3 regions of the uncultured Pigmentiphaga sp. genome follow, and region 2 is predicted to be linked to each of the others. Evidence: predicted binding sites of a transcription regulator. Region 2 holds the regulator's gene; each other region holds the start of a gene.
The links. Region 2 encodes LexA, which represses DNA repair genes until DNA is damaged. Its sites were predicted from a motif close to ACTGTATNNNNATACAGT; they were not measured.
Positions count from the first base shown of each region.

Region 1: imuA (translesion DNA synthesis-associated protein ImuA) is a predicted target of LexA. The motif match lies at 3,067-3,084, and genes of this name have one in related genera.
Region 3: Q0319_RS12765 (putative DNA modification/repair radical SAM protein) is a predicted target of LexA. The motif match lies at 6,187-6,204, and genes of this name have one in related genera.

Region 1 is NZ_CALFCW010000030.1:660,248-670,080, forward strand. It holds gene Q0319_RS09640 (MATE family efflux transporter) at 7-1,308, shown strand; partial or broken gene Q0319_RS09645 (DUF5710 domain-containing protein) at 1,510-1,629, shown strand; gene rnhA (ribonuclease HI) at 1,708-2,175, shown strand; gene Q0319_RS09655 (endonuclease) at 2,237-2,968, shown strand; gene imuA (translesion DNA synthesis-associated protein ImuA) at 3,112-3,858, shown strand; gene Q0319_RS09665 (DNA polymerase Y family protein) at 3,788-5,257, shown strand; gene Q0319_RS09670 (error-prone DNA polymerase) at 5,262-8,417, shown strand; gene groL (chaperonin GroEL) at 8,566-9,833, opposite strand, start outside.
Region 2 is NZ_CALFCW010000030.1:517,335-527,167, reverse strand. It holds gene Q0319_RS09010 (ATP phosphoribosyltransferase regulatory subunit) at 1-877, shown strand, start outside; gene Q0319_RS09005 (adenylosuccinate synthase) at 918-2,213, shown strand; gene Q0319_RS09000 (phosphoribosyltransferase) at 2,272-2,808, shown strand; tRNA gene Q0319_RS08995 (tRNA-Leu) at 3,044-3,128, opposite strand; tRNA gene Q0319_RS08990 (tRNA-Leu) at 3,197-3,281, opposite strand; gene rnr (ribonuclease R) at 3,393-5,846, shown strand; gene rlmB (23S rRNA (guanosine(2251)-2'-O)-methyltransferase RlmB) at 5,937-6,674, shown strand; gene Q0319_RS08975 (hypothetical protein) at 6,696-7,553, opposite strand; gene lexA (transcriptional repressor LexA) at 7,576-8,229, opposite strand; gene Q0319_RS08965 (asparaginase) at 8,416-9,387, shown strand; gene rpsF (30S ribosomal protein S6) at 9,740-9,833, shown strand, end outside.
Region 3 is NZ_CALFCW010000047.1:2,401-12,233, reverse strand. It holds gene Q0319_RS12790 (SDR family NAD(P)-dependent oxidoreductase) at 1-787, opposite strand, end outside; gene Q0319_RS12785 (hypothetical protein) at 964-1,695, shown strand; gene Q0319_RS12780 (3-deoxy-D-arabino-heptulosonate 7-phosphate synthase) at 1,695-3,128, shown strand; gene Q0319_RS12775 (hypothetical protein) at 3,184-3,450, shown strand; gene Q0319_RS12770 (UdgX family uracil-DNA binding protein) at 3,493-4,953, opposite strand; gene Q0319_RS12765 (putative DNA modification/repair radical SAM protein) at 4,964-6,175, opposite strand; gene Q0319_RS12760 (TonB-dependent siderophore receptor) at 6,354-8,522, opposite strand; gene Q0319_RS12755 (penicillin-binding transpeptidase domain-containing protein) at 8,764-9,390, shown strand; gene Q0319_RS12750 (NAD(P)-dependent oxidoreductase) at 9,442-9,833, opposite strand, start outside.

The DNA of each region.
Region 1 (9,833 bases), 140 kb from region 2:
CTCGCGATGGCCTTGCCCATCGTGCTTGCCAATCTCACGCAACCCTTGATGTCGGCCGTCGATACCGGGGTAGCAGGCCATCTTCCCGGCCCGGAATACCTGGCAGGCGTCGCATTGGGCGGCTTGCTATTCAGCTTTCTTTTCTGGGGCTTCGGTTTCTTGCGCATGGGAACCACCGGCCTCGTCGCCCAGGCCTGGGGCAAAGGCGACGAACCCGCGCTCGCCGCGACGGTGGTGCGTGCCATGATCCTGGCCGCCGCAATCGGACTACTCCTGCTGGCATTGCAAGGACCACTGATCGCGTTGGGCCTGGAACTGCTGGGAGGGAGCGCGGAAGTCACCCGGCAGGCGACGGCCTACTGCCGGGGCCGGATCTGGGCGGCTCCGCTCGCTCTCGCCAACTACGTCATCCTGGGCTGGCTGCTGGGTTGCCAGCGGGTACGCATCGCGCTCGGCCTGCAAATCCTGATCAACCTCGTCAACCTCGCGGCCGTGCTGCTGTTCGTGCACGTCTTCGACTGGGGCGTGACCGGCATTGGCGCGGCCACGGCCGCGGCCGACGGCGTCGGCACGCTGGCCGGCGGGTTCCTGCTATGGCGCTCCCACCGGTCTGCCTGGCCGGCCCTGCGCCTGGCGGCCTTGCTCGACGCCTCGGCCATGCGGCGGCTGGTCGGCATCAATATCCACATATTCATCCGCACGGCCTGTCTGCTGGCGAGCATGGGGTGGTTTGCACACCTTGGTGCCATGCAAGGCGACACGGTGCTCGCCGCCAATGCCCTCTTGCTGAACTTCCTGACCTTCATGGCTTTCGGCCTCGACGGTTTCGCGCATGCAGCGGAGGCACTGGTCGGTTCAGCCGTAGGCGCGGGCGACGCCCCGGGGCTGCGCCGCGCGGTGCGGCTATGCATGGGCTGGGCCGCCGCCGGTGCGCTGGGTTACGCGGCGGCATATGCCGCGGCAGGCCCCGCCATCGTCGCCATGCTGACTGACCAGCCGGTGCTGCGCGAAACGGCCGCGCACTTCCTGCCGTGGATGGTACTGGCGCCCATCGCCTCGGTCTGGGCTTACCTGTACGACGGCATGTTCATCGGCGCGACGCAGACCCGGACGCTGATGTATTCCATGCTCTTGTGCGGCGCCGCCTTCCTCGGATTGTCCCTGGGGCTGTTGCCGAAGTTTGGCAATCACGGCCTATGGCTGTCTTTTCTTACTTTCAACGCCCTGCGCGGATTGACGCTGCACCTGGCAGCTCCCCGCACGCTTTACCGCGCACCCGGCGCGTCCGTGTCGGCAAATGCATCCTGATGCGGGGTTATCCCCGCATCCTGTGGACAAGCTTGGGGACAGCAGTGGAACAAACGGAAACGGCCCGCATCACAGCGCGCTTTGAGGTTCCCCGCCCACGAATTGAGCAGCGCATCCCGCCAGGCGCTGCTGCCCCTTTGCCTTGACAATGGCTTGCTTGGCCGATTATGGTCACGCCCCTTGTATAGAGATGGTGATCCCATGGTTGTCTGGCTCAAAGTGCCCTATGCCGAGAAGGACGAAGCCAAGGCGCTAGGGGCCAGGTGGTCTCCCGCGCAGAAGAAGTGGTACGTCAAGGACGCCGCCGATCTCACGCCTTTTCAACGCTGGCTGGACGTCGATGCGCCTGCCTCGGCCGTGGCGGCGCCCGTGGACGAAGCGCCGCCGGCCAACGGAGCCGTGATTTTTTGCGACGGTGCTTGCCGTGGCAATCCCGGCGGCCCGGGCGGCTGGGGCGCGCTGATCCGCACGCCGGACGGCACCGTGGAAATCTTTGGCGGGTCTCCGGACACGACCAACAACCGCATGGAGTTGACCGCGGCTGCCGAAGCCTTGCGCTGGCTGCCGCAGCCTTGCGACGTCGTCGTCTATACCGACTCCCAGTACGTCGTGAACGGCATGAACCAATGGCGCCATGGATGGGTGCGCAAGAACTGGAAAGACGTCAAGAACGTCGAACTCTGGAAGACGCTGATCGCAGAAGCGGATCGGCATCGTGCCACGTTCAAGTGGGTACGCGGACACAACGGCCATGTCGGCAACGAACGGGCCGATGCACTGGCCAACGAAGGCCTGGATCATGCGCAACGTACGGGCAAGAGCGAAGCCGTGGTGCGCGTGGTGGCAGGAAGCGGAACGTCGAACTGACCCGTTGGCGCCGCGTTCTCCCTCAGATCGAGGATGGGTCGGCCGCGTACAATGCCGCCCCATGATTTTCCGCTCGCTGGCATTTTCACTGCTTCTCTCCTTGCTTCCCGCTCATGCCGCAGACCTGGTCACCCGGCCGGGCGCCGTCGGCCACCGCGATTTCCGGCATGCCAAGCAAGTCCTCCCCAAGGTCTATGCAGGCCTAGAAAGCACGTTTTATTGCGGATGCCGCTACCGCGGCAAAAGCATTGACTTTTCCTCCTGTAGCTACCAGGTCCGCAAGGACGCCCGCCGTGGATCACGCCAGGAGTGGGAACACGTCGTGCCAGCCTGGGTCATCGGCCACCAGCGGCAGTGCTGGCAACGCGGCGGACGCAAGCACTGCGCGGCCGTCGACCCGGTCTTCCGCAAAGCGGAAGGCGATCTAGTCAACCTTGTTCCCGTGATCGGCGAGATCAACGCGGACCGCTCTAATTTCCGCTATGCCGTGTGGGCAGACGACCCGCCTCCCATCTATGGCCAATGCCGCACTGTCGTGGACTTCAAAAAGCGCCGCATACAGCCCCGGCAAGTGGTGCGGGGACGCATTGCACGCATCCAGATGTACATGGCCACCACCTATGGCCTGCACCTGAGCCAACAGGATCGGCGCCTGTTCTGCACCTGGGCCCGGGCCTATCCGGTGGACGCCTGGGAGCGCGAACGGGAGCACCGCATCCAGCGCATACAGGGCAGCGGCAACCGCTTCGTCTCCGACCCGGCGGCAGTAGACAGTTTCTGCAGCCGTAGCTAAGGCGCGCGAGCACTCCTCCCCGCCGTGGGCCGAGCCCCTGGGGAAGGATCAGCCCACGGATGGCGGGGACATGGCGACAGCGGTGACTTGACGGAGATACTGTATATTCATACAGTATCCATCCGTTGTGTTCGCGCATCCCCATGCCTGCTTTCGCTGCTTCCTCGCCCTCGGCTTTGCCCGCCATCCACCCGCTGCTCTGGCGGGGGTCGCAGCTCGCACGGGCCGACCAGCCGTGTGTGGAGACCGGCCATCCCGAACTATCCCGCAATCTGCCCGGCGGGGGCTGGCCCCTGGGGCAGCTCATCGAATTGTTGCTGCCGCACTCCGGCATAGGCGAGCTCAGGCTGCTGCTGCCCGCCCTGCGCAGGCTTCCCCCCAAGCGCAGCATCGTCCTGCTTCGACCTCCGCACGTCCCCTGCCAACAGGCCTGGCTGGCCCAGGGCTTTCCGGTCCGGCAACTGCTTTGGGTGTCGCCCAGGGAAACGACCAATGCCCTATGGGCCGCCGAGCAAATCCTCAAGCACGGAAGCTGCGGGGCCTTGCTTTACTGGGCGGAGCATTCGTCCGCCACGGCCCTGCGGCGGCTGCACTTGGCCGCGCAAGGCGGAGAAACCGCTTTCTTCATGTTCCGCCCGGCCGCCGCGGCACAAGCCTCCTCTCCAGCCTCCTTGCGGCTGCTGCTGCAGCCGGCCGGGGATCGGCTATGCCTGCGCATACTCAAGCGCCGCGGCCCCTGCCAGGAAACCCCCTTGGTGCTGCCGCTCGCGCCTGCCCCCTCGGCGCCGGGCGACGCCGTTCCGTCTTCCGAGCCCCATCATGCGGTTGTGGATAGCCGTCTACCTGACGCAACCCAGCCTCGACGCACTGAACCCGCTCTGGTCGGATGAGGCCGCGCCCGCCGTGGCGGTCCTGGATCACGAGCAGGTGGTAGCCGTCACCCCCGAGGCCCGCAGGCTGGGCGTGCGTCCAGACATGCGCAAAAAAAGCGCAGGCGCGGTGGCGCCCCACGCCTCGTTCATCCAACGCGACGCCGAACGCGAGCAGCAACTGCTGAAGGCTGCCTCGCTCGCCATGCTGCAATACACCCCCGACGTCGCCTTCGGTCCCGAGGCCAGCCTGCTATTGGAAGTCGGCCCCAGCCTGCGGGCCTTCGGCGGCCCGGCCTCCTTGTGCCGGCGCATACGCCGCAGCATGGGCGAGCTCGGCTGCCAGTCCCGCCTCGGCATGGCTCCCACTGCCCTCGGCGCATGGCTGCTCGCGGCACGTGCTACCCCCGGCCCGCGTCGGGTGCTGCGGCTGCCGGCACTCGTGCGCAACCTGGGGAACATTCCCTGCACCCTGCTGCCCGCTGCCCGCCCGCACCGTGAATGGCTCGAAGGCATAGGCTGCCGCACCCTCGCCGCGCTGCTCCGCTTGCCGCGTGCCGGCATGCAGCGCCGCTGCGGCCCCGATTTGCTTCGATCGATCGACCAAGCCTACGGGCACCATCCAGAAGTCTTCGAATGGATACGACCCCCACTCGAGTTCTCGGCCCGCATTGAATTACTGGCCCGCATCGAACATGCTCCGGCCGTGCTCACGGTGGCCAGGCGGCTCATCCAGCAATTGGCGGGATGGCTCAATGCAGTACAGGCGGCCGTGTGCGCCGTCGTGCTGGTCCTGGAACACGAACGCGGCCGCCATGCCCGCCCTCCTACGCGCCTGTCCATCGCGCCGGCAGACCCCGAATGGCAGCCCGATCATTTATTGCACCTGCTCAAAGAACACCTGGGGCGCCTGTCACTCCAGGCGCCGGTCATCGCCGTTGGCCTGCAGACCGACCGGCTCGCACCCCGCGAGCCGGCGCCAGACGACCTCTTCATCGAGCCCGGAGGAGAGCCTGCCCGGGAAGGGCGCCTGCTGGACCTGCTGACGGCGCGCCTGGGCCCCGGCCAAGTCTTGGCTGCCCGGCCACAGGCCGATCACCGTCCCGAGGCGGCCAACCGCTGGCTGCCGGCACTCGGGCCGTTCCGCTCGGCCGCCACGGCGGAAAACTTCTCTGCCGAGCGTCCGTTCTGGCTGCTGCAGCGGCCCATTCCTCTCGTCATGCGTGAGCATCGACCGTATTACGGCACGCCGTTGCGCATCTTGCGCGGGCCCGAGCGCATCGAAGCCGGCTGGTGGGACGGCTCGCCCATTTCCCGCGATTACTTCGTGGCCGAAAGCGAAGACAAAATCCGCTATTGGATTTATCTCGACCGGTCTCTGAAGGAGCCCCGGTGGTACCTGCACGGCCTGTATGCCTGACGCCATGGCTGCTCCACCTTCCCTTCCCGGCATCAGCCTGCCTCCGTACGCCGAGCTGCAGTGCCTGACCAACTTCAGTTTCTTGCGCGGCGCCTCGTGGCCGGAGGAAATGGTGGACCGCGCCGCCGAGCTCGGTTATGCGGCCCTGGCCATCACCGACGAATGCTCGCTGGCGGGTGCGGTACGCGCCCATGTCCGGGCCAAGGAGAAAAAGCTGCCGCTGATCTTGGGCAGTCAATTCCGCCTGCAAGACGAAACGGACTCGCCCGGGATGGAGCTCGTGCTGCTGGCCACGGACAAGGAAGGCTACGGTCACCTTGCGGAATTGATCACGTACGCCCGTTCCCGAAGCGCCAAGGGCAGCTACTGCTTGCGCGCGGACGATCTCGCGCATCCCCCTGCAGGATATGCCCATTTGCGCGGCATGCCGCATTGCCTCGCCATTCTCGTCCCCGCCCATGGAATAGGCGCGGATCGCCTGTCCCGGCAGGCCGAATGGCTGGCCGCGACCTTCCCCGGACGGTGCTGGCTCGCATTGAGCTTGCTCAACCTTCCAGGAGACGACCATCACCGCAACACGGTGGAAAGCATCGCGCGCCAGTATGCATTGCCCGTGGTGGCCACGGGACGGGTGGAAATGCATGTCCGCTCCCGCAAGCCCTTGCACGACGTCTTATGCGGCATCCGCTTGCGCCGGCCCGTGGGCCAATGCGGATATGCGCTGGCGGCCAACGCGGAGCAACACCTGAGGACTCGCGTCCACCTGGCCAGGCTCTATCCCCCTGAAGCGTTGGAAGAAACCGTGCGTATCGCCAAACTGTGCGCCTTCGACCTGGACCAGCTGCGCTACGAATATCCCGAAGAACTCGTGCCGGCGGGGCATACACCCGCTTCCTACCTGCGCAGCGAAACCTACGCCGGGGCGCGCAAGCGCTATCCAGAAGGGATTCCCGAACGCATCCGGACCCAGCTCGAGAAAGAACTCGCGCTGATCTCCGAGCTGCGCTATGAGGCCTATTTCTTGACCGTGTACGACATCGTCAAGTTCGCGAACAGCCGCAACATCCTCTGTCAAGGACGCGGCTCCGCCGCCAATTCCGCAGTCTGCTACTGCCTGGGCATCACCGCAGTCCGGCCCGAAAGCATCGACCTGCTCTTCGGGCGCTTCATCAGCAAAGAGCGCAACGAACCGCCCGACATCGACGTCGACTTCGAGCACCAACGCCGCGAAGATGTCATCCAATACATTTACAAAAAATACGGCCGCGACCGGGCGGCGCTGACCGCCGTCGTCATTTCCTACCGCTCGCGCAGCGCACTGCGCGACGTGGGGCGCGCGCTCGGCATGGATCTCGCCCTGGTGGACCGCGTCGCCAAGGCCCACCAATGGTGGGATGGAAAAAAGAACATCCTGAAGCGCCTCGAGGAATGCGGCTTGGCGGCCGACTCCCCAGAAGCGCAGCTTTGGGCGAACCTGGCCGAACAATTGCTCGGTTTCCCGCGCCATCTATCTCAGCACCCCGGCGGCTTCGTCATTTCGCACAGCAAACTCTCGCGCATGGTGCCCATCGAGAACGCCGCCATGAAAGACCGCAGCATCGTGCAATGGGACAAAGACGACCTCGATGCCGCGGGACTGCTCAAGGTAGACATACTGGCCTTGGGCATGCTCACGGCGCTACGCCGGGCGCTGGAGCTTGCCAGCCGGCGTCGCGGGCACACACTGGAGCTCTACGCCGTGCCGCACGGAGACGAGGCGACGTACGACATGATCTGCAAAGCGGACACCATAGGCGTGTTCCAGATCGAGTCGCGCGCGCAAATGAGCATGCTGCCCCGCCTGCAGCCGCGCAATCTGTACGACCTCACCGTCCAGATCGCCATCGTGCGGCCGGGCCCCATCCAGGGCGGCATGGTGCATCCGTACCTGCGCCAGCGCCAGCAGCCGGAACGCATTCGATACCACAGCCCGGCAGTCAAGAAAGTCCTGGAGCGCACCTACGGCGTTCCTATTTTTCAAGAACAGGTCATGCAGCTCGCGATGTGCGCGGCCGGCTATACAGAGGGAGAAGCCGACGAGCTGCGCCGCTCCATGGCGGCTTGGAAGCGCAAAGGCAATCTCGAAAAACACTACGAAAAAATCATCCGCGGCATGCTGGCTAACGACTACGAACTGGAATTCGCCCAAAGCATCTGCCGCCAGATACAAGGCTTCGGGGAATATGGCTTTCCCGAATCGCATGCAGCCAGCTTCGCATTGCTTGCCTACGCAAGCGCCTGGCTCAAGTGCCATGAACCGGAGGCCTTCCTGGCGGCCTTGCTCAATAGTCAGCCCATGGGGTTTTACTCGCCTTATCAATTGATCCAAGATGCCCAGCGACATGGCGTGGAAATTCGCCCGGTAGACGTCCTCGCTAGCGATTGGGATGCCACGCTCGAGCCTGCTGGCGAACGTCCCGCGGTACGCCTGGGGTTGAACCAGGTGCAGGGGCTGTCCGAAAGCGCGGGGCGCCGCATCGAAGCCGCCAGGAAAGAAGCGCCGTTCCGGAATGCCACGGACCTGGCGCGCCGTGCCGATCTCGATCGCCAGGCTTTGCAAGCCCTTGCCGCCGCTGATGCCCTGCGCTCTTTGTCGGGACATCGGCGCGCCGCGCTCTGGGAAGCAGCCGACAACGTTCCCCAGCCCGGCCTGCTGCGCGACGCCATGCCCTATGAGCCAGCGCCGCTGCTCGATGCGCCGGGCGAGGCCGACGACATCCGGGCCGACTACGAAGCCTTGAAGCTCACGCTGCGGCGCCATCCGTTGGCGCTGCTGCGCGAACGCCTCACGCGGCGCGGCTTCATGCCCGCTTCGGTCCTGAAAACTTACCCGGACCGCCGACTGGCGCGCGCTTGTGGCATCGTCACGGTGCGCCAGCGGCCAGGTACGGCCAAAGGTACCGTATTCATCACGCTGGAAGACGAAACGGGCCAGGTCAACGTCATCGTCTGGTCGGGCCTGGCTGAACGCCAGCGCCGCGAATTGGTAGGTGCTCCATTGCTGGGTGTATACGGTACCTGGCAATCGCACCAGGGCGTGCAGCACCTGCTGGCGAAACGGCTGGTCGACCTCACTCCCCTGCTTGGCAAGCTCGTCGTATCGAGCCGCAATTTCCATTGAGGAAGGCCCAGGGGCCCCAGGTCGCCGGGACGCGACGGGCGGCAACGAAGCGACGAACACAACGCTCGCCCGCACATCGCAAAGCGGCACGGACGAACGAAAAAAAACCGCGCCAGGCGCGGCGCGGTCTTGCTGGGCAACCGAACGCTTAGAAGTCCATGCCGCCGCCAGCGGGAGCCGGGGCCTTTTCTTCCTTGGGCAGTTCGGCCACCGTGGCGTCGGTGGTCAGGATCAGGCCGGCGATGGACGCGGCGTTCTGCAGCGCGGTCCGCGTCACCTTGGTAGGATCGACGACGCCGATCTCGACCAGATCGCCGTATTCGCCGGTGGCGGCGTTATAGCCATAGTTGCCCTTGCCTTCCAGCACCTTCGAGACGACCACCGAGGGCTCTTCGCCCGCATTGGCGACGATGGTGCGCAGCGGCGCTTCGAGGGCGCGCAACACGATGCGGATACCGGCATCCTGGTCGCTGTTGTCGCCCTTGATTTTTTCGGCGGCCGCCCGGGCGCGCAGCAGCGCGACGCCACCACCCGGCACGATGCCCTCTTCCACTGCGGCGCGAGTCGCGTGCAGGGCATCGTCGACGCGATCCTTCTTCTCTTTCATCTCGACTTCGGTCGCGGCGCCCACCTTGATCACGGCCACGCCGCCCGCCAGCTTGGCCACGCGCTCCTGCAGCTTTTCACGGTCGTAATCGCTGGTGGCCTGCTCGATCTGCTTCTGGATGGACTTGACGCGCGCATCGATGCGCGACTGTTCGCCAGCGCCGTCAATGATGATGGTGTTCTCTTTCTGCACCTCCACGCGCTTGGCGCGGCCAAGGTCTTCCAGGGTAGCCTTCTCGAGCTGCTTGCCGGTTTCTTCGGAGATGACGGTCGCCCCCGTGAGGATGGCGATGTCTTCCAGCATGGCCTTGCGGCGATCGCCAAAGCCCGGGGCCTTGACGGCCGCAACCTTGAGCACGCCGCGCATGGCGTTGACCACCAGCGTCGCGAGCGCTTCGCCTTCGACGTCCTCGGCCACGATGAGCAGCGGCTTGCCAGCCTTGGCCGTCGCCTCGAGCACGGGCAAGAGTTCGCGGATGTTGGAGATCTTCTTGTCGTGCAGCAGGATCAACGGTTCTTCCAGGACCGCGATCTGCTTTTCCGGATCGTTGATGAAGTACGGGCTCAGGTAGCCGCGATCGAACTGCATGCCCTCGACGATGTCGAGCTCGTTCTCCAGCGACTTGCCGTCTTCGACGGTGATCACGCCTTCCTTGCCGACTTTTTCCATCGCCTCGGCGATGATCTTGCCCACGGCTTCATCGGCGTTGGCCGACAGCGCGGCAACCTGCGCCACCTCCTTGTTGGTGGATATCGGCTTGGAGAGCTTCTTCAACTCTTCGACCACGGCATTGACGGCCTTGTCGATGC
Region 2 (9,833 bases):
CGTGCTGCACACTTTGCCGCGCGGCCTGTGGGCGACGCGCGAACCGCTGCAGATCGGCGCCGAACTCTATGGACATGCCGGCCCCGAGGCCGACATCGAAGTCGTGCAGCTCGCGCTCGAAAGCGTGCGGCGGGCCGGCGTAGCCGACTACCGCATCGACCTGAGCCACCTCGGAGTGGTTCGCGCGCTGCTGGAAACCGATCCGGCTGCGTCGGCGCGTGCGGACGAAATCTTCGGCCTGCTGCGCGACAAAGACGTGCCCGGGCTCGCCTTGCTGGCGCCCGAGCTCGCGCCGGAAACGGCCCAGGCGCTGCAAGTGCTGCCCACCTTGTACGGAGACTTGGACGTGCTCGACGAGGCGCGCAAGATATTGCCCGCGCTGCCGCGCGTCGAGCAGGCGCTCGACATGCTGGCCGGCCTTGCCGGCGCGCTCCCCGGCGTGGAGATCGGCGTCGACCTGGCAGACGTGCGCAGCTTCCACTACCACACCGGGGTGGTGTTCGCCGTCTATTGCGGCGGCTGGCCGAATGCCGTCGTACGCGGCGGCCGCTACGACGACATCGGCCGGGTGTTCGGCCGCGCCCGGCCGGCCACGGGCTTCAGCCTGGACCTGCGCGAGCTCGCCGGACTGCTCGCCCCCGCCAAGCCGAGTCCAGCCGTACGTGCGCCGTGGGGCTTGGACCCCGCGCTGATGGAAGCCGTGCGCGCGCTGCGGGCAGCCGGCCACATCGTCGTCCAAATCCTGCCCGGACACGAGCACGACCAGCAGGAATTCGTGTTCGACCGCGAGCTGGTACAGCGCAACGGCACCTGGCAGGTCGAATCGCTGGCCGGAACCCCGGCGTCCAATCCGGCATCCTCATCCACCGCAATCTGACGCCCGTCGCGGGCGGACTTAGTAGAGAAGCAGAAGCAACATGGCTAACAACGTCGTGGTTATCGGCACCCAGTGGGGTGATGAAGGCAAGGGCAAGATCGTGGACTGGCTGGCCGAGTCGGCCCAGGGCGTCGTGCGTTTCCAAGGGGGCCACAATGCCGGCCACACGCTCTGGATCGCCGGCAAGAAGACCATTCTTCGCCTGATCCCCTCCGGCATCATGCATCCCGGGATGATCTGCTACATCGGCAACGGCGTGGTGCTGTCGCCCGAGGCGCTGCTGCGCGAAATCGAGGAGCTCGAGGCCGCCGGCGTCGAAGTCCGCGCGCGGCTGCGCGTCTCGGAAGCCTGCCCGCTGATCCTGCCGTACCACGTGGCGGTGGACCAGGCGCGCGAAGCGCGCAAGGGCGCGGGCAAGATCGGCACCACCGGGCGCGGCATCGGCCCGGCGTACGAAGACAAAGTCGCGCGCCGCGCCATCCGGGTGCAGGATCTCTACGACCCGGCCACTTTCGACGCCAAGCTGGAAGAGGCGCTGGACTACCACAACTTCGTGCTGACCAACTACCTGGGCGCGCAGGCCGTGGACCCGGCCCAGGTGCGCGACCAGGCCATGGCACTGGCGCCGGTACTCAAGCCCATGGTCGCAGACGTCGCCTCCGCGCTCTATGAAGCCTCCGCGGCCGGGCACAAGCTGTTGTTCGAAGGCGCGCAGGGAGCGCTGCTCGACGTCGACCACGGCACGTATCCCTACGTCACCAGCAGCAACTGCGTAGCGGGCGCCGCCTCTGCCGGCGCCGGGGTCGGTCCGCAAAAGCTCGAATACGTCCTGGGCATCACCAAGGCCTACGCCACCCGCGTCGGATCCGGGCCGTTCCCGACGGAACTGGACGACGAGATCGGTGCCCACCTGGCTTCGGTCGGCAAAGAATTCGGCTCGGTCACCGGCCGTCCGCGCCGCTGTGGCTGGTTCGACGGCGCGGCGCTCAAGCGCTCGATCCGCCTGAACGGCATTTCCGGCCTGTGCATCACGAAACTGGACGTGTTGGACGGCCTGGAAACCATCAAGCTGGGCGTGGGCTATCGCGTCAACGGCGAATTCCGCGACGTGCTGCCCTATGGAGCCGCGGCGGTGGCCAACAGTGAACCCGTGCTGGAAGAGATGCCCGGCTGGCGTGAATCCACCGTGGGCGTAACCGAATACGATAAACTTCCGGTCAATGCGCGCCGCTACCTCGAGCGCATGTCCGAAGTCTGCGGCGTGCCCATCGATCTGGTCTCGACCGGCCCTGACCGCACCGAAACCATCGTGCTGCGTCATCCATTCAAGGCCTGATCCAGGAGCCAATCAAGCGCCCCGGTCCCCCGGGGCTTTTTTGCAATACGCCTACGCCATGCAGCAAGACACCGACAAAGACCTCTGGGTCAGCTGGGAACGCTATCACCAACTCATCGAGCAACTGGCCCTGCAAGTCCATCAATCCGGCTGGAAGTTCGACCAGATCGTGTGCCTGGCGCGGGGCGGGATGCGCGTGGGCGATGTGCTGTCCCGCATTTTCGACGTCCCGCTGGGCATCCTCGCGACCAGCAGCTACCGTGAGGCGGCGGGCACGCAACAAGGGCGGCTGGACATCGCCCAGTTCATCACCATTACCCGGGGAACCCTGGAAGGCAAGGTGCTGCTGGTGGATGACATGGTCGACACCGGGGTCACCTTCGACAAGGTGCACCAGCACCTGCTCGCCCAATTCTCCTCGATCACCGAAATGCGCACGGCCGTATTGTGGTTCAAGGGCCACTCGAAAGTGGTGCCCGATTACTACGTACAAAAACTGCCGACCAACCCGTGGATTCACCAACCCTTCGAAGAGTACGACAGCCTGCGCCCATACCAGCTCGAAGCCTGGATCCGCAAGGGTAAGAGCGACTAAACCCCGGTCCGGCAAGCCGGGCCGGGCCGCGCCCCAGGCGCCGGCATCGACGATTTGCCGCAGGAAGTCCAGGCGGGGGATCCGCCCGCCGCCGGGCAGGAACGCCTCGCGCGGCAAGGCAGGGTGGGTGGCGAGACATCGGGCAAGCAGGGAGCGCCCCCCCAAAACAAAAAACCCCGGAACTGACGTTACGGGGCTTGCATCCAATCTAACTGAATTACGTGGTATCTAACCGTGGTGCCCAGGAGAGGACTCGAACCTCCACGCCGTTAAGCGCTAGTACCTGAAACTAGTGCGTCTACCAATTCCGCCACCTGGGCACTGCGTAAACCTCAACACCCGTTCAAACGGGTTGCCCAACCATGGCCGCCAACGCTGCCATTTCGATTGGTGCCCAGAAGAGGACTCGAACCTCCACGCCGCTAAGCGCTAGTACCTGAAACTAGTGCGTCTACCAATTCCGCCATCTGGGCATTTGCCGCAACCACCGTGCATTTGCTGCGGTAAACTCAAGTTATGCTTGCGTCACCGTTGCATGCAGGCAGTAGCAACAGAGCTGCGCATTATAAAGAGATCCTTAGACTTTGACAACTCGATCCCATAACAACCATCCTTCCACGCCCCCGGATTTCGACCCCGACGTACCTAGCCGAGAGCAAATCCTGAGGGTGCTGCGAGAGGCCAACGCGCCCATCGCCCCCGCCGAACTCGCAAGGCGTCTGGGCGTCGCCCCGGGCAGCGTGGGGTTCGAACGGCGCATCGCGGCCATGGAACGCGATGGCCAGCTGATGCAGAACCGCAAGGGCGCGCTTCTGTTGTCGACCAAACTCGATTTCATCGCCGGTCGCGTGCAGGGGCACCGCGACGGCTTCGGCTTCCTCATTCGTGACGACGGCCAGCCCGACATCTTCTTGCCGCCGAAGGAAATGCTCAAGGTGCTCCACGGCGACCGCGTGCTCGTCCGGCTGACGGGCACCGATTACCGGGGCAAGCCGGAAGCCACCATCGTCGAGGTGCTGGAGCGCCGCACCAACAAGCTGGTCGGACGCTTCCTGAACGAACGCGGATTATTCCTCGTCGTACCCGAAGACCAGCGCATCAAGCACGACATCTTGGTGCCGCCCGGCGAAACCGCCGAAGCCCAGCACGGCCAGGTCGTCACCGTGGAAATCATCGAACAGCCGACCCGCCACACGCAGCCGCTGGGCCGCGTGGTGGAGATCCTGGGCGAAATCGACGACCCGGGCATGGAAATCGAAATTGCGGTCCGCAAGTTCGACGTCCCGCACGAGTTTTCCCCCAAGGCGTTGGCGCAGGCCGAACGCCTTCCGTCCGAGGTTCGCGACAGCGACCTCGTCGAACGCTTCGACCTGCGCGACGTACCGCTGATCACCATCGACGGCGAGGATGCCCGGGACTTCGATGACGCCGTGTATTGCGAACGGGTGGAGCTGGGCACAGGAGCCCGCAAGCGCGCGGGCTGGCGCCTGATCGTCGCCATCGCCGACGTCGCCCACTACGTCAGGCCTGGCGACGCCCTGGACGCCGATGCGCTGGAACGCAGCACCAGCGTCTACTTTCCGCGCAAGGTCATCCCCATGCTGCCGGAAAAGCTGTCCAACGGGCTGTGCTCGCTGAATCCCAACGTCGACCGCCTGGTGCTGGTGTGCGACATGGTGATCCCTGCCACCGGAGCCAAGGCGGGCACGGTGCAGGCGTACCAGTTCTACAACGCCGTCATCCATTCCCATGCGCGCACCACCTATAACGAAGTGTGGGCAGCACTCCAGCAGCCCGATGGCCCGGCCGCGCGCAAGTACGCGCACGTCCTGCCCCAGATCCAGGACTTGTACGAGCTGTTCAAGCTTCTTGCGCAAGCGCGGCAGAAGCGGGGCGCCATCGATTTCGACACCATAGAGACCAAGATCATTTGCAACGAGCTCGGACGCATCCAGAGCATCGTGCCCTACGTGCGCAACGACGCGCACAAGATGATCGAGGAATGCATGCTCGCGGCCAATACCTGTGCCGCCGACTTCATGCAACGCAGCAAGCACCCGGGCCTGTACCGCATACACGAAGGTCCCACGCCGGAGAAACTGCAGGCGCTACGCGACTTTCTGAAGACGCTGGGCTTGTCGCTCGGCGGGGGCGACAAGCCCACGGCGGCCGACTACTCGGCGCTGCTGGAAAGCACCAAGCACCGGCCCGACGCGCCGCTGCTGCAAACCATGGCGCTGCGCTCGATGCAACAGGCCATGTACAGCCCGGACAACGTGGGCCACTTCGGGCTCGCATACCCCGCCTACGCACACTTCACGTCGCCCATCCGACGCTATCCCGATCTGCTGACGCACCGTGTCATCAAGGCTTTGCTGCAGGGCAAGCGTTTCGTACCCAACCCGCCGGAAGACACGCCGGTGGTGCCCGGTTCGGCCAAAGAGCAGGAACACGCCCTCTGGGAGAAGCTCGGCCTGTTCTGCTCGGCCAACGAACGCCGGGCCGACGATGCATCGCGCGACGTCGAGGCATGGCTCAAGTGCTGGTACATGCGTGAGCGGGTGGGCGACATTTTCAGCGGCACCGTGACGGGCGTCGCGGCGTTCGGCATCTTCGTCACGCTCGATGAATTGCACGTCGAAGGCCTGGTGCACGTCTCGGAATTGGGCGCAGAATACTTCCAGTTCAACGATGGCTTGCACGAACTGCGCGGAGAGCGCACGGGCATGCGCTATCGCCTCACCGACAAGGTACAGGTGCAAGTCGCCCGGGTGGACCTCGAGGCCAGGCGGATCGATTTCAAGCTCGTCAAAGGCGTAAGCTATGAAGGCCTGCGCAAGGCGATCAAACGCGAAAGCGCGCCAGCGCCCCGCAAACCGGAAAAAAGCGCGGCCAAGACCCCGCTCATGACCGAAACGGCCAAGCCTCCGAAAGACAAGAAGGGCATCCCGGCCAAGAAGTCCGCCACGGCGGAGAAACCGGCCAGCACCCGAAGCGGCAAGCGGGCAGCTGCCAAGCGCGGGCGCAAGCGTCACTGAATCTCTGGTCTAATAACGGCATTGCGGCGCTGCCAGGAGCAGCGCCGTATCGTTTTTTGCCGTGCGCGGCATGCATCAATGGGGTGAAAAATGGCAGCGAGCCAGGTTTTGGTCGGATTTCACGCAGTCGCGGCGCGGTTGCGCCATGCGCCGGAATCGATCAAGGATATCTACGTCGAAGAGGCGCGCCGCGATCGCCGCATGTTGACGCTGATCGAGCAGGCACAGGCCGCGGGGCGCAAAGTGCATCCCGTCCCGCAATCACGCCTGGACGGACTCGCCAAGGGCCAGCGCCATCAGGGCGTCGTGGCATTGGCCACGAGCCTGCAACTGGCCATGGACATAGACGAAGTGCTCGACGAGGCGTCCGGGCCAGCCTTTTTACTCGTGCTGGACGGGGTGACGGACCCGCACAATCTCGGCGCCTGCTTGCGAACTGCAGACGGAGCCGGCGTGCATGCCGTGATCGCACCGCGCGACCGAGCCGTGGGCTTGAATGCCACGGTACAGCGCGTCGCCTGCGGCGCTGCCGACACCGTTCCCTATCTCACGGTGACCAACCTCGCGCGGACCCTGCGCAGCCTCAAGGAACGGGGCATATGGGTGGTGGGAACCGATGACGAGGCCACCGAAACCATCCACCAGGTTGACGCCCGCCAACCCATCGCGTGGGTCATGGGTGCGGAAGGCGAGGGCATGCGGCGTTTGACCCGCGAAACCTGCGACCAACTGGTCCGCATTCCCATGATGGGCTCGGTGGAAAGCCTGAACGTGAGCGTGGCGTCCGCCGTGTGCTTGTACGAAACCGTGCGGCAACGCGCGGTGTAGCGCCACAGCGGCTGGCCATCGTCAGGCGTTCCAGCTGCGGGCGAGCCAGAACGCCAGGCCCGCTGGAGAGCTCCCCGCACCGCCCGAGCTGCCGCGCTGTTTGAACGGCCACCGGCTGCGGCCCGGCGAAGCCGGCTTGGCCCGGGGGGCGCCTTGTTCTGGGGGCGCCTGGACCGGCCGGGCATTCGCCACGGCGGCCGTTTCGTCCGGTTCGTTCAATTGTGCGGCCGAGCAGAAACGGGTGCCCGCCAGGGCAAGGCCGGCCACGCGGCGGAATCCTGCCCGGGGCTCGCGTTGGCCGATTTCCAATGTGACCGCGCCGCGGCCGGCTTCGTCGTCCGGGGCGATGCGTTGCAGGCGGAGCTCACCTGCCTGACTCATGTCTGCCAACAGGCGCAACTGGGAAACCGACGTCGTGGCAGGCGTGCTGCAAGTATGGAACAGGAAGGCGGGGCACCCCGAGAGCCTTGCCGCCAGCAGCAGGCGCCTTACCGTGCCTTCGGACCGCACCGCGGCCTCGTCGGGAGGAAGGATCGCGACCAACGCGGCAAATTCGCCGGATCGCACCGCCGTCTCGATCTGGTCCAGGCCGTCGTCCAGCGGACGGGCCGAGCGGACCAGCTTGACGCACTCGAGCGCCACCCCGTGCTGGATCAGCGCCGGCGCATATGACAAGTACGGCGGCACCAGCAGCGCCACCGTGCGGCCTGCGCGGGTGAGACGGGCGAGCAGCGGACCGAGCAGGTTCAATTCGCCATGCCCGACGCGCGAAACCAGGATTTCCGTCAGTGCGCCGACAGGCCACCCAGCTTGCGGCAGCGCCGCATCGAGCCCGGGATATCCGCTGGAAAGACTGGGGACTTGCGTATGGTGTTTCATGGAGATCGTCCGTCGGATGCTTTCAGTGCAGGAGTCCGGCCCGGATCAGGCCAACCGCGATGCCCTCGAGGGCGAAGTCGTCGCGGTTGCGGCTGATCTCGATGGGCTTGAAATCGGGATTGGCGGGCAAGAGGCTCAGGCCGCTTTCGGTATAACGCAGTTGCTTGACGGTGACTTCGTCGCCGAGGCGTGCCACGACGATCTGCCCGTCGCGGGCCTGGGCCGCCTTCTTGACGGCCAGCAGGTCGCCGTCGAGGATGCCGGCATCCCGCATGCTTTCCCCGCGCACCTTCAGCAGATAGTCGGGACGTTGCGAAAACAGCGCTTGGTCCACGCCCACCTCCTTCTCGATGTGCTCGGCGGCAAGGATGGGGCTGCCAGCCGCGACCCGGCCCACGAGCGGTAGCACGAGCTGCGCCAGCGCCGGATGCGTGAGCTGCAGGGAAGGGGAATCGGCGGCAGTGGCGTCTTTGAGCCGTATGCCGCGCGAGGTACCGGCCGACAACTCCAACACCCCCTTGCGCGCGAGCGCCTTCAGGTGTTCTTCCGCCGCGTTCGGGGAACGAAAACCGAGCGCCTGCGCGATTTCGGCGCGCGTGGGGGGAAAGCCGGTTTCGACGATGGTCCGGCGGATGAGATCGAGGATCTCCTGCTGGCGTGCGGTCAGCTTGGGCATGTCTGGCTCCGGTTTTGCGCGGCCGCCCGGGGTGGGAGGTGCGACAGACGCTTCTGTGGTTTTATCCAGTAACTGTATTTTTATACAGTACCGATGGGCGGCGCAAGCATAATCGCCAGGTGTCGCGGCCGCGCCACCATGCGCGGGGGCGGGTATCATCGGGCTCCGGCAAGCACATTGATTCCCATGCCTCTTCCGCACCTCTGCCTTCTCGCCACCGGTGGCACCATCGCCGGAGCCGGCGTCGAGCCCCAATCCGTCGAAGCCTATACGGCGGGCGTGCTCGACGTGGCGGCGCTATGCGCGCAAACACCCGGGCTCGACCAGGTCGCCCGCATCAGCGCCGAACAGTTCGCATCCATCGACAGCAAGGACGCCACGCCCGCCTTCTGGCAGTCGCTCGCCAGCCGGCTGCAGCAGGCGCTGGACGATCCGCAAGTCGATGGCGCCGTCGTCACGCACGGCACCGACACCCTCGAGGAGACGGCCTACTATCTCCATCTGGTGCTCAAGAGCGACAAGCCTGTCGTCTTGGTGGGCGCGATGCGCCCGTCGACGGCGCTGTCGGCGGATGGGCCGCTGAACCTGCTCGACGCCGCCACCGTGGCCGCCACCTCCGGCGCGGCGGGGCGCGGCGTGCTGGTGGTACTGAACCACCAGGTCTTCGGCGCGCGAGAGGTGGGCAAGGTCAATGCCAACCGGCCCGACGCCTTCGCCGCGCCCAACGCCGGTCCGCTCGGGCTGGTCCAAGACGGGCGGGTCACCTGGCTCGCGCGTCCCGAGCGGCCGCACACCCGCGCGACGCCATTCACCCCTGCAACGCCGCTCGTCCCGGTGGAAATCCTGGCTGGCTATGCGGGTGCCTCGACTGCCCTGATCGATGCCGTACCCGCAACGGGCGCGCGCGGCCTTGTCTGGGCGGGCCCCGGCAACGGCTCGGCGAGCGCCGAAGCCATGGCGGCGCTCGAGCGCCTTGCTGGCGCGGGCCTGGCCGTCGTGCGAACCAGCCGCACGGGGAGCGGACGCGTCACCGCAGCCTGCAGCCTGCCCGGGGCCGGCACCCTGTCGCCCTGGAAGGCGCGGGTCCTGCTGATGCTGGCGCTGGGGGCGGGCGCCTCGGGCCCGGAGGCCGTGCAGGCAGCCTTCGACACCTACTAGCGCAGGCAGGCCGCAACGGCCCTGCCGGGGTCGCGCCAAGCATGCCAAGGCCGATCCACGCCGGCCGTCATTGAGCGCGGCGGGGTGGGGAGCCCGTCCCGCGGTTCGCCCTCCCGGGCTGCCGTACCCCGGCCGGGGGGCGATCATGGCCGGCCACGAGGCGCACCTTGATTTTTCCGCGTTTGCAAGCGATAATAGCTGGCTTAATTTTTGGCAGGCATTGCGCATTGTGTTATGCGCAGACCTCCTGCCGGATTTGAGAACCCTTGTCCGACTCTAGACGCTTGAGCGGACTTGCGCCTTTCGGGGCGGCCTTTCGAGTCGCCTCCAGGACCATCCATAAGGAGCGTAAATGCGTCACTACGAAATAGTTTTCATCGTTCATCCGGACCAGAGCGAGCAGGTTCCGGCCATGGTCGAGCGTTACAAGACGCTGATCACCAGCC
Region 3 (9,833 bases), on a different contig from region 2:
TGAGCGCCTGCGCCGAGAGCTCGGCCTCGTGCAGGTATATGCCTTGGGTCATGGTGATGTGCGCCTGCTCGAAGCTACCGGCACCGGCCATGAGAATGGTCCGGTTCGGGGCCTGTTCGGCCACGAGGGCCACCAAAGCGGGGCTGACCGCCGCGGGCGAGAGCATGGCGAGGACGTCGGGTTCGAGGAGTCCTTCGGTCATGGCGGTCGCAGCGGTTGGAGCGAGACAGTTCACGTGCACGCCATATTTCTGGCCTTCCAGCGCGAGGGTCTGCATGAGCCCGACCAAGGCCATCTTGGCTGCCGCGTAGTTCGCCTGCCCGAAGTTGCCGTATAGCCCCGAGGATGAGGTCGTCATGACGATGCGGCCGTAATTCTGCTCGCGCATGAGGTTCCACACCGCATGCGTGCAGTGCACCGATCCCATGAGGTGGACGTCCAGGACAAGACCGAAATCGTCCAGGCTCATCTTTGCAAAGGTCTTGTCCCGCAGGATGCCCGCGTTGTTGACCAGGATGTCGACGCGGCCCCATTTTTCCAAGACGTATTGGACCATCGCGCGGGCTTGCTCAGGGCGGGTGACGTCGATGTCATACGCGTCGGCCTCGCCGCCGGCTCCGAGGATGGCCTCTACGACGGCCTGCGCGCCGGATCCCGGGTGCCCGGCCCCGAGGTCAGCAACCAATACCTTGGCGCCGTGCCGCGCGAGTTCCAAGGCGTGGGAACGGCCCAGGCCGCGGCCCGCGCCGGTAATGATGGCGATGCGTCCTTGCAAGAGTGGCGTCATAAGAGCGTGGCGTGTGGAAGGTTGGCAAGAGGGCGGGCATCCGGGATGGATGTGGCCGCACCTGAGCATAAACGCCTGGTTCGATCGTTCGCACCTCGCGATTGTCCTGACGAAGGCGGCGGTGACGGTCGGGCGCAATCGGTTATTCTCGCACCAACGCGAATACCGGATAGTGCATGACCAGGCATATGAAGGCCGCGGCAATCGCGATGGCGTGCGTGATCGCGACGGGCTGCGCCCAGTACACCGCGCTGCCGCGCGACACGCAAAAGGCTCGGGGCGCCGAGGAGATGTCCTCGGACCAGATGATGCAGACGGACTTCAACCGTACGCTCACCATCGCCATGCGAGACAACCTCGCGAGCCTGCAATCCTTGATGGTCAAGCTTTACAAGCGCAATCCCCGCGAGTGGCGCAAGGCGGGACACGCCGATCTCGATGCCGCGGCCGAGGCGGTCAGGCAATCCATCGACGCCCGCCGTCCGCCGGCCGGGCTCGAGGGCCTGCACGACGTCGAGATCCTCGCCGTATCGTTGGATCCGGCTTATACGGGCGACCGCGTCGCGGCCTTCATCTACGGCTTGGCCGACACCATCATTACTGCGCACGACGGCAAAACGCGGTTCTATGCCTTCGACATGCTGGACGGAGAGCGCGTCTACAACGCCGCGCGCAACGTCGAGGCCGCGGCTTGGCTACTGACGCGCCGGCGCGACGCGCGCGGCGCACCGCTGTTGCTTTCGAACGAGTTGAGCGAGACCCAGGTGAACCTGAGCTTCGAACGCGAGTTCGGCGCCATCATCGGGCGCATCGACCTGATCGCGAACCTGCTCGGAGAAAATTCGCGGCGGTTGGGCATCAACTACGCGCAGAACTTATTGTTGTTTTCGTTCTTGCCGGTCAGGTGATGGGCGGGCGCGTTCAACAGGGCGTTCCGCCGCCCCCCATCCCTGCGCTGCTAGCCGAGATCCTCCGCGCCGTTCCGCGCCGCTATCGTCTCCGGGAGGATGGCTCCGCGCTCGCGGCAAGGCAGGCTACGCCTGCGTCCGCACTGGCATGGGCGATAGAACTTAGCCGCGAGGCGCTGGTGGAAGGCCGCTCGCCGACGGCGGCGCTTCGCGCTGGTTTTCTCGATGCCCTGGCCGATCTCATTCGCGAAGCGTTGCGCCCCGAAAGCGGTGATCCGGCGTTCCAGGCCAGGGTGCTCAGGCACGGCAGCCCTGTGGTGCAGGAATATGCTGGCTTGGCCGCGCATGCGGCGCAGGACGCACGCACTGTCCTGGCATTGGTCCATGCCATCGCGCATCCCGCCAAGCTCGAGCGCCTGCCACGCGGGGTCTTGCATGACGCCTTGGCGCGGGTGCAAGCGGCGGCAGCGGCCCGGCACTGGGCAGCCCTGGACGACGCGCTTGCGCGGCTTGCCGGGCTTTCCGATCTGCAGCGTCTTCCCGGCCAGGATGCGTTGGGGCACGGCGTGAAGCGACTGCTGGAGGGGCCTGCGCTGGCCCGCCTGCGTCGGCACGACGCGCTCGCCTTGGACGATGGCGTCCGGCGCTATGAGGCGCTGTTGGATGCGAGCGGCCCACGCTCCGGTTCCGCGGTTGCTGCCGAGCAGGGACGCATTGCCCGCGAGCGGGGCAGGGCGGTGGAGTCCGCTGCGGCGCATGCGTTCGCCATGATCGCGTGCCGGCTCAATGACGCCGAAGGCGAAGGCATGTTTCGCGCCGTGACGACGATGCGGGTGCCATCAGCATTTCCGGCCAGCCGCGCGCACGCCAAGACGGAATGGGACGTCGTGCTGTTGCGTTGCGCCGGGACGCAAGGCGATCAAATGCTGTGGGATGTTTGCCTGCTGGCGGAAGCCAAGTCCTCGCCGGATGCTGCAACGACGGATTGGCCGCGGTTGCAGCGCGGGCTGCAGCTGTTTGCGCGCGCCGACGAGCATGCTGCATATCCATTCGATGCCGCAGAAGAAACAGTATGGGTGCGGGGTGCCTCGCTGCGCGCATTCGCGGCAGCGAACGCGGACAAGCTGCGCACCGTGCTGTATTGCTGCCTTGAACCTGGCCAAGCAATGCCCCGGATGCTCGGCGCGTCCAGTCGCATGCAGCTCTTGTCTGCAAGGCCGAGCCTCGAATTCGCCCACGCGGTCTCGGGGGGCAAGGAGGATGTTGGCATGCTGGAGCCGCTGTGGAATGAGCTGCTGCAATCGCCGCGTTGGCGTGCCGTGCTTCATCAGTATCCGACGCTGGGCATCGCGCGCGCGGCAATGGTCCACCTCGACGACTTGAACGATACCGTGGCGAGCTCTTTCCTCGGCACGCGAGGCAAGCGGTCGTAGCGGGTTCGTGGGCATGCAAGTTGCTGCAACCTGGCCTTCTTTATGGGGGACGACCATGGAAGCAGAAGAAATGCAACTCACTGACGACGCAGCCTCGTTCCCGGGTGAGCCCGGAGAGGTAGCCCGGGGCGGACGGGGCCCTTCTCAAGAGCACGTGCTCGTGCTTGGCCTGGGCGCGTTGCTCATGGTGGCAGGGATACGCAGCCGCGGGCTGGTATGGCGGGCGTTGCTGACGGCTGCCGGGACGGCGCTGGTGAGCCGCGCTGCAAGCGGGACGGGAGGCGTTGCGAAGGTCGCGCGGGTCGTCAAGCGACTCGGCTAAAGCCTGCTAGCCTTGCGCCGCCCCCCGTAGCCCGCCATTGCATTAGTCGGTCGACGCCAATTCGCGTGCGTGGGCGATCGCCCGGACGATGTCGTCGATGATCGCCGCCTCTTTCTCCGCACCTGAAGCGCGCAGGGCATAGGAAGGGTGCCAGGTTGGGACGACCCACGCGTCGCCCTGCCGCAGCGGCATGCCCAGGTGGTCGCGAAGCGGGAACTGGGGCCCTAATACTGCCCTGAGGGCGGTGGCGCCCAGGGTGACGATGACGGCGGGCCGAACGCGCACCATTTCTTCGCGCAGCCATTGCGAGCAGGCCTCGACCTCGCGTTGCGCGGGCGTTTTGTGCAGCCGGCGCTTGCCACGCGCGATCCATTTGAAGTGCTTGACGGCGTTGGTCAGGTACACCGACTCGCGCGCGACCCCGGCGCGGCGCATGGCATCATCGAGCACCTTGCCTGCTGGCCCGATGAAGGCCCGTCCGGAGAGGTCTTCGTGGTCGCCGGGTTGTTCGCCGACCAGCATGAGGCGCGCGTTGTCCGGACCACAACCCGGGACGGGCTGGGTGGCATGGCGCCAGAGCTCGCATCGGCGGCATTGGTCCAGCGACGATGCCGGCGCGCGCAGCGGCTGCGCCCGGGCGGCGTCCACCGCCACGGGTTTGCCCGGCATGGTGCCTATCGCCCCGGATTGCGCAAGGCGCCTTGCACCATCGCGTGCTTCGGCGACCATCCGGGGAATGAGCGGACCTTCAGGCAAATGCCGCCAGAAGCGCACCGGCATTTGCCGCTCTAGGGCGCATTCGTTCAGCCGGGCCGGATTGAAGGTGTTTTGGTAGTAGGCCAGCCATAGCGGTTCGACCTCATCGTCCGTGATGGGCATGGCCGTGGCTTGCAAGGCCGCTTCCGAAATATGCAAGTCGCGGCCATCCCACCACGCTGCGCCATGCGGCGTGCCGATCCACCAGGTCGAGGCGCCCATGCGTTGCGCGAAATGTTCCGCGGCAAACGGCAGCACGTCGTGTTCGGGCTCGTACCAAGCCAAGTACTGTGGCGAGCCGCCATCGGCCCGTTCCTTGAAACGCAGGTAGGCGATCATGTCGTGCTTGGCACGCCGGACCGATTTGGCCATGGCGTGCAAGCGGGCGCCGTCTTCGTCGGCCGCCGACGCGACGGCACGGTCTCCCTGGTGCCATCGCCACACGACGCGGTAGAGCAATGGCCAGCGACCTGGCGATCGATACAAGGCCGCGTCGTGGAGCAGCGCGGCCAAGTTTCGGGAAATGCGCACGCGGGGAAGGGCGGGCGCGTCGCGCGGCGGCCCAGCGGCCTCGTCCTGCAGCGCGTCCAGCGTCATTTGCCCGCCTGCTGCGCCACCGGTGGCCGTGCGTTCGGTCCAGGTGATCGTTTCCGGCGGCCATGCGTACGCGAGCGCCCGCAGGGCAAGCCGACGCCAGCTTGCATAGCCGCCTTCCACAACCAGCCTGTGTAGGTGCGCGTGCGTCATGCTCCGCCCGCTAAAGCAGTGCGAGTTGGCGAGGCGCAGGCGCCAAGGCGCGGCGCAGCGTTTCCGACGGCGGTTCGCCGAGCCCGGGGCGATAGTCCTGCACGACGATGAAGGGTTTGAGTTTTTCCATCGAGCAGCGCAGGCGAACCAAGTCTTGGTAGCGAATGGCGCGCAGGCGCCTGAGTTCGACGAGCCGCTTGGCGTTGCGCAGGCCGATGCCCGGCACCCGCGCGATCAGGCGTTGCGGTGCGCGGTTTAGGTCGACGGGAAAGCACGAGCGATTGGCCAGGGCCCACGCGAGCTTGGGATCGATGTCCAGCGGCAGGTGCCCCGCTTGGGGAAAGAGCTCTTCGGCGCGAAAACCATAGCCTCGCAGCAGGAAGTCGGCCTGGTACAGGCGGTGTTCGCGCAATAGCGGCGGTGCTTGTTGGGGCAGGGTCGAGGGGCTGTCGGGAATGGGGCTGAACGCCGAGTAGTAGACCCGCTTGAGCCGGTATGCCCCGTAAAGCGTTTGCGCCGTTTGCAGGATGGCGCGGTCGTCGGCGTCGTCCGCACCGACGATCATTTGCGTGCTTTGGCCCGCTGGCGTTGGCGCCACGGGGCGCTTTTCGCCTTGGGCCTCCTCCTGGGCGAGCCGAATGGCACCCATGGCCCGCTTGATCGTCTCGGCGTTTTTTTCGGGGGCGAGGCGCTGCAGGCCATCGTCGGTCGGCAATTCGATATTGACGCTGAGCCGGTCGGCAAACTGGCCGGCAAGCTCGATCAGGCGCGGATCGGCGTCCGGTATGGTCTTGAGGTGGATGTAGCCGCGAAACTGGTGGTCTTCGCGCAGCGAGCGGGCCACTTCGACCAGTTGTTCCATGGTGTAGTCGGCGCCGCGGATGATGCCCGAACTCAGGAACAAGCCGTCGATATAGTTGCGCCGGTAGAAGTCTAGGGTGAGCGCCACCACTTCCCCGGGAAAAAACCTGGCGCGCGGCACGTTGCTCGAACGCCGGTTCACGCAGTATTGGCAATCGTACTGGCAGAAGTTGGTGAGCAGGATCTTCAGCAGGGACACGCACCGCCCGTCGGGTGTGAAGCTGTGGCAAATTCCCGCCCCGGTGCCGGCCCCTAGGCCGCTTCCGCCCCGGGATGCGCGCTTGGGCGCGCCGCTGCTCGCGCAGGAGGCGTCGTATTTGGCGGCATCGGCCAGGATTTCGAGCTTGGTCAAGCGGTCCATCGCGACATGATACTGTATAAAAATACAGTATCGGGGCCCCATGTGTATCGACCTTTTGCCGCACATGCCGCGCCATGGCGGCGCAGCCTGCCGATGCCCGGGCCGGGGCCGGCCGGGCAACCGGTGGCCCGCAGCGCGCCCGCCAGGGCCAAGCGTTTTGCGGCCCATGGGGGACGCGTCAGAACTTGTACTTCAGGCTGACCGTCACATTGCGGGGCGCGCCATACGTGAATTGGCTATAAGCCGCGAACATGTCGTAGTAGCGCTTGTCGAAAATGTTGTTGATGTTGATTTGGCCGGTCAGCTGCCTGGAGAACTCGTAGCGGGCCATCAGGCTGGCCAGTGGGTAGCCGTCTTGCTCGACCTTCTCCACCACGCCGAGGGGGTTCTGGGCGTAGGTATACGTTTTCCCTTGCCAGTTCACGCCGCCCCCGATGATCAGGCCGCGCCACGTGCCGGGCAGCCGGTACGTGGTGAACACCCGGAGGAGTTGGCGCGGATATAGGCTGTTGACGTCGGCGCCGCCTGCATCTTTGGCGCGGAAGAGGGTATAGCCGGCCGCGACCTGCCAGCTGGGCGTCACTTGGCCGGCGACTTCGACTTCGAATCCCTTGCTGGTCGCGCCGTCTACTGCCCGATAGGCAGGCTCGGGGGGATTGGTCCCGGGCACGGTTTCGCTCGTTTGTTGCGCGAGATTGCTTTGTTTGATGTGGAAGACCGATGCCGAGGCGGTAAGCCGGCCATCGAGGAATTCTCCCTTGATGCCGGTTTCCGTGGCTTTGCCGACGACGGGATCGAGGTAGCGGCCGCTGGCATCGCGCGCGTTCTGGGGCTGGAAGATGCTGGTATAGCTGGCGTATAGGGAGTACTGGTCGTCCAGGTCGTAGATGATGCCCGCATAGGGAGTGACTTCGCCGCGGCTCTTGATCTCGTAGGAGTTGCTGTAAGAGAGATCTCCCGTCCTGCGGTAGTTCGTGACGCGCGCGCCTAGAATGAGCTTGAGGGGAGCGGCGACATTCAGGCGTGCAACACCGTAGAGCGCCTGTTGTTTGGTGCGGCCGCCTTCGTAGAAGACGGGATCGCCCCAGGTAGGTTCGGGAAAGGTGCCGTCCCAAGCGTTGAAGTCCGGAGCTAGCCCCCCTGCTGGGTCTGCGGGACGGGAGTCCGCATTGAACTTCTGGTCGGCGTACACATAGCCGAATGCCAGCTCGTGCTGGCGTCCGAAGAGTTCGATGGGGCCGTTCGCTTGGATTGCCACGTCGTCTTGCGTGGTCTTGACGTCATAGGATCCGGCGAACGTCACCATTCCCAGTCCGGTGTTGCGGTCGGGAGCGCCCGAAAGATAGAGCAGGTAAGAATCGGCCTTGCGTTGGCCGTGGGTGTAGCTGAAGCGGACTTTCCAATCGTTCTCGAAACGGTGGTCGAGAGACGCGAAGTAGGATTCGTGCGTCGAGTCCCACCGTGTCCAGTCCGCCGAAGAAGTCTTGGCTCGACTCCAATGGGTGCGGCTGCCGTCGGCATGCCAGATGGGCAAGCCGCCCCACATCGGGCCTCGCGCCCGGTTTTCGTGGTGACTGAACCCCGCCGTCAGCAAGGTGCTGGGCGTGAGGTCCGCCTCGAGTGTCGCGTACAGCGTCCGGCTCTTGTTGCCGAGAAGGTCCACCCAGCTGTCGCGCTGGGAATGTTCGCCCACGACGCGCAAACGTACCGACTTGGCTCGGTTGACGGGCGTGGAGAGGTCTATCAGCCCACGCAGTTGGTCCCAGTTGCCGAGGCCGAGTTCGGCCTTGCCCATGAACTCTTTGCTGTGTGCGCGCTTGCGGACCAGATTGATGGCCGCTGACGGGTCGCCGGCGCCGGTAGTCAAGCCGGTCGCGCCGCGCACGATTTCCACCCGGTCGTACATGGCGAGACTCGTGAAAACTTCGCCCGAACTCCATGGTTGCTGCCAGGTGGTGGGCACGCCGTCGATCATGAGGGTATTGATGTCGAAGCCCCGGGAGTTGAACTGCCCGCGATGCGTCTCGTACTGGTTGACCGAAACGCCAGTCGCGTTGTTGACGACATCGGTGATGGTCAGGAGGTCCTGGTCTTCAATTCGCTGTTGGGTAACGACAGTGACCGATTGCGGCGTATCGCGCAGCGACAGGCCGAGGGGCGTGGCAGTGCGCGACACGCCAAGCGTGGTATAGGAGCCCGTGCCTTCGGTGATGTCGGCGCCTTCTTCTTGCTGAGGCGCTTGGACGGTGATGGCCGGTAGCACGGCCGGTGTGTGCTGGGCCGAGGCGATGACGGGGAAGGCAGCAGCAAGGCAGGCGCTCAAGCGATTGGTGGGGCGTACGATCATTTTCTCCCTCGATATGTCAGCTTTTGTCGATTCGGTTCGTGCAAGCTCGGGGCTGGGTCAGCCCCCAGCCCCGGTGGAAGACTCATTTCATGATAATAATAAGAATTATTATCATTATCGTTTGATATTTGCAATAATTCAATCCGGGAGGGGACTGGCTATCTGATCGCTCATCTCGTCGCCTACGAGGTAAGTGGCCGACCTGGCGCAAGAAGGAGGAAATGCCCGATCATGTTTGTGCATGCATTGCTGCGCCGCGCTGCACTTTCCGAACGCCTTGATCGCGCTGGAAACGGGCGTGGCTAGTGGAGGGGATTTCGCGCTGAACTGGGACGACAAGCGTGATCCCCGCCAAAGCTGGTGGCCGCCGGCCTGGGCGCAGTCCCATACGCTGGCTACGGCGATGTCCAACTCCGTCGTGTGGTTCTACCAGGAGCTCGCGAGACGGATCGGCGCCCGGCGCATGCAAGACTATGTGGACCGTTTCCGCTACGGGAACCGGAACATCAGCGGCGGCATCGACCAGTTCTGGTTGAGTGGCGAGCTACGCATTTCCGCGCTGGAGCAGGTGGACTTCCTGCGGCGGTTTTACGGCGGGCAGCTCGATGCCTCCGGACGGTCCGTGCAGGTGGTCAAAGATGCGATTGTGCTCGAGGCGTCGGAGGCTTACCGGCTCAGCGGCAAGACGGGTTGGGCCCGGCTGGGTGAAGACGATCCGAACCAGGTCGGCTGGTTCGTGGGCTATCTGGAGCGGGGCCAAGAGGTGTACTTCTTCGCCTTGAACATGGACATGCGCAAGCCGGAGGACGGCGCCGCGCGACTGGCACTGGCGCGCCAGATATTGCGGCAGCGGGGGCTGATGCCGTGACGGGAAGGGGGCAGGGCCCCATTCCCCGCCTCTTGCGCCGCTTTGCTTGTTTTATTTCTTGATGGTCTTGAGCAAGCGGTCGGCGTACTCCTGCCACGGCGAGCTGGCCTCTATGCCTTCGAACACGCCCTCGCGGGCCAGGCGCGCCACCCAATCCTGCTTTTCTGCGGTGGCGCTGGCCATGAGCGGCTCGAAGCCGGCTTCGCGTACGGTCTGTGCGGCTTCGCGCATCTCTTCGGCGCGCCGCTTGCCGTGCTTGACCACGCGGCTGAAGAAGTAGGCGCCTTGTTTTTCCCAGTCGATCTGGGGAAAGGTCTCCTGCAGGGTGGGTAGGACGTATTCCTCCACGCCATAGTGCCGTGCCGTGGCATAGCTTTCGATCACCAATGCTTCCAGGCCCTTGATCATGACGCTGCGGCTCATCTTGATGGCGGACGCAATGC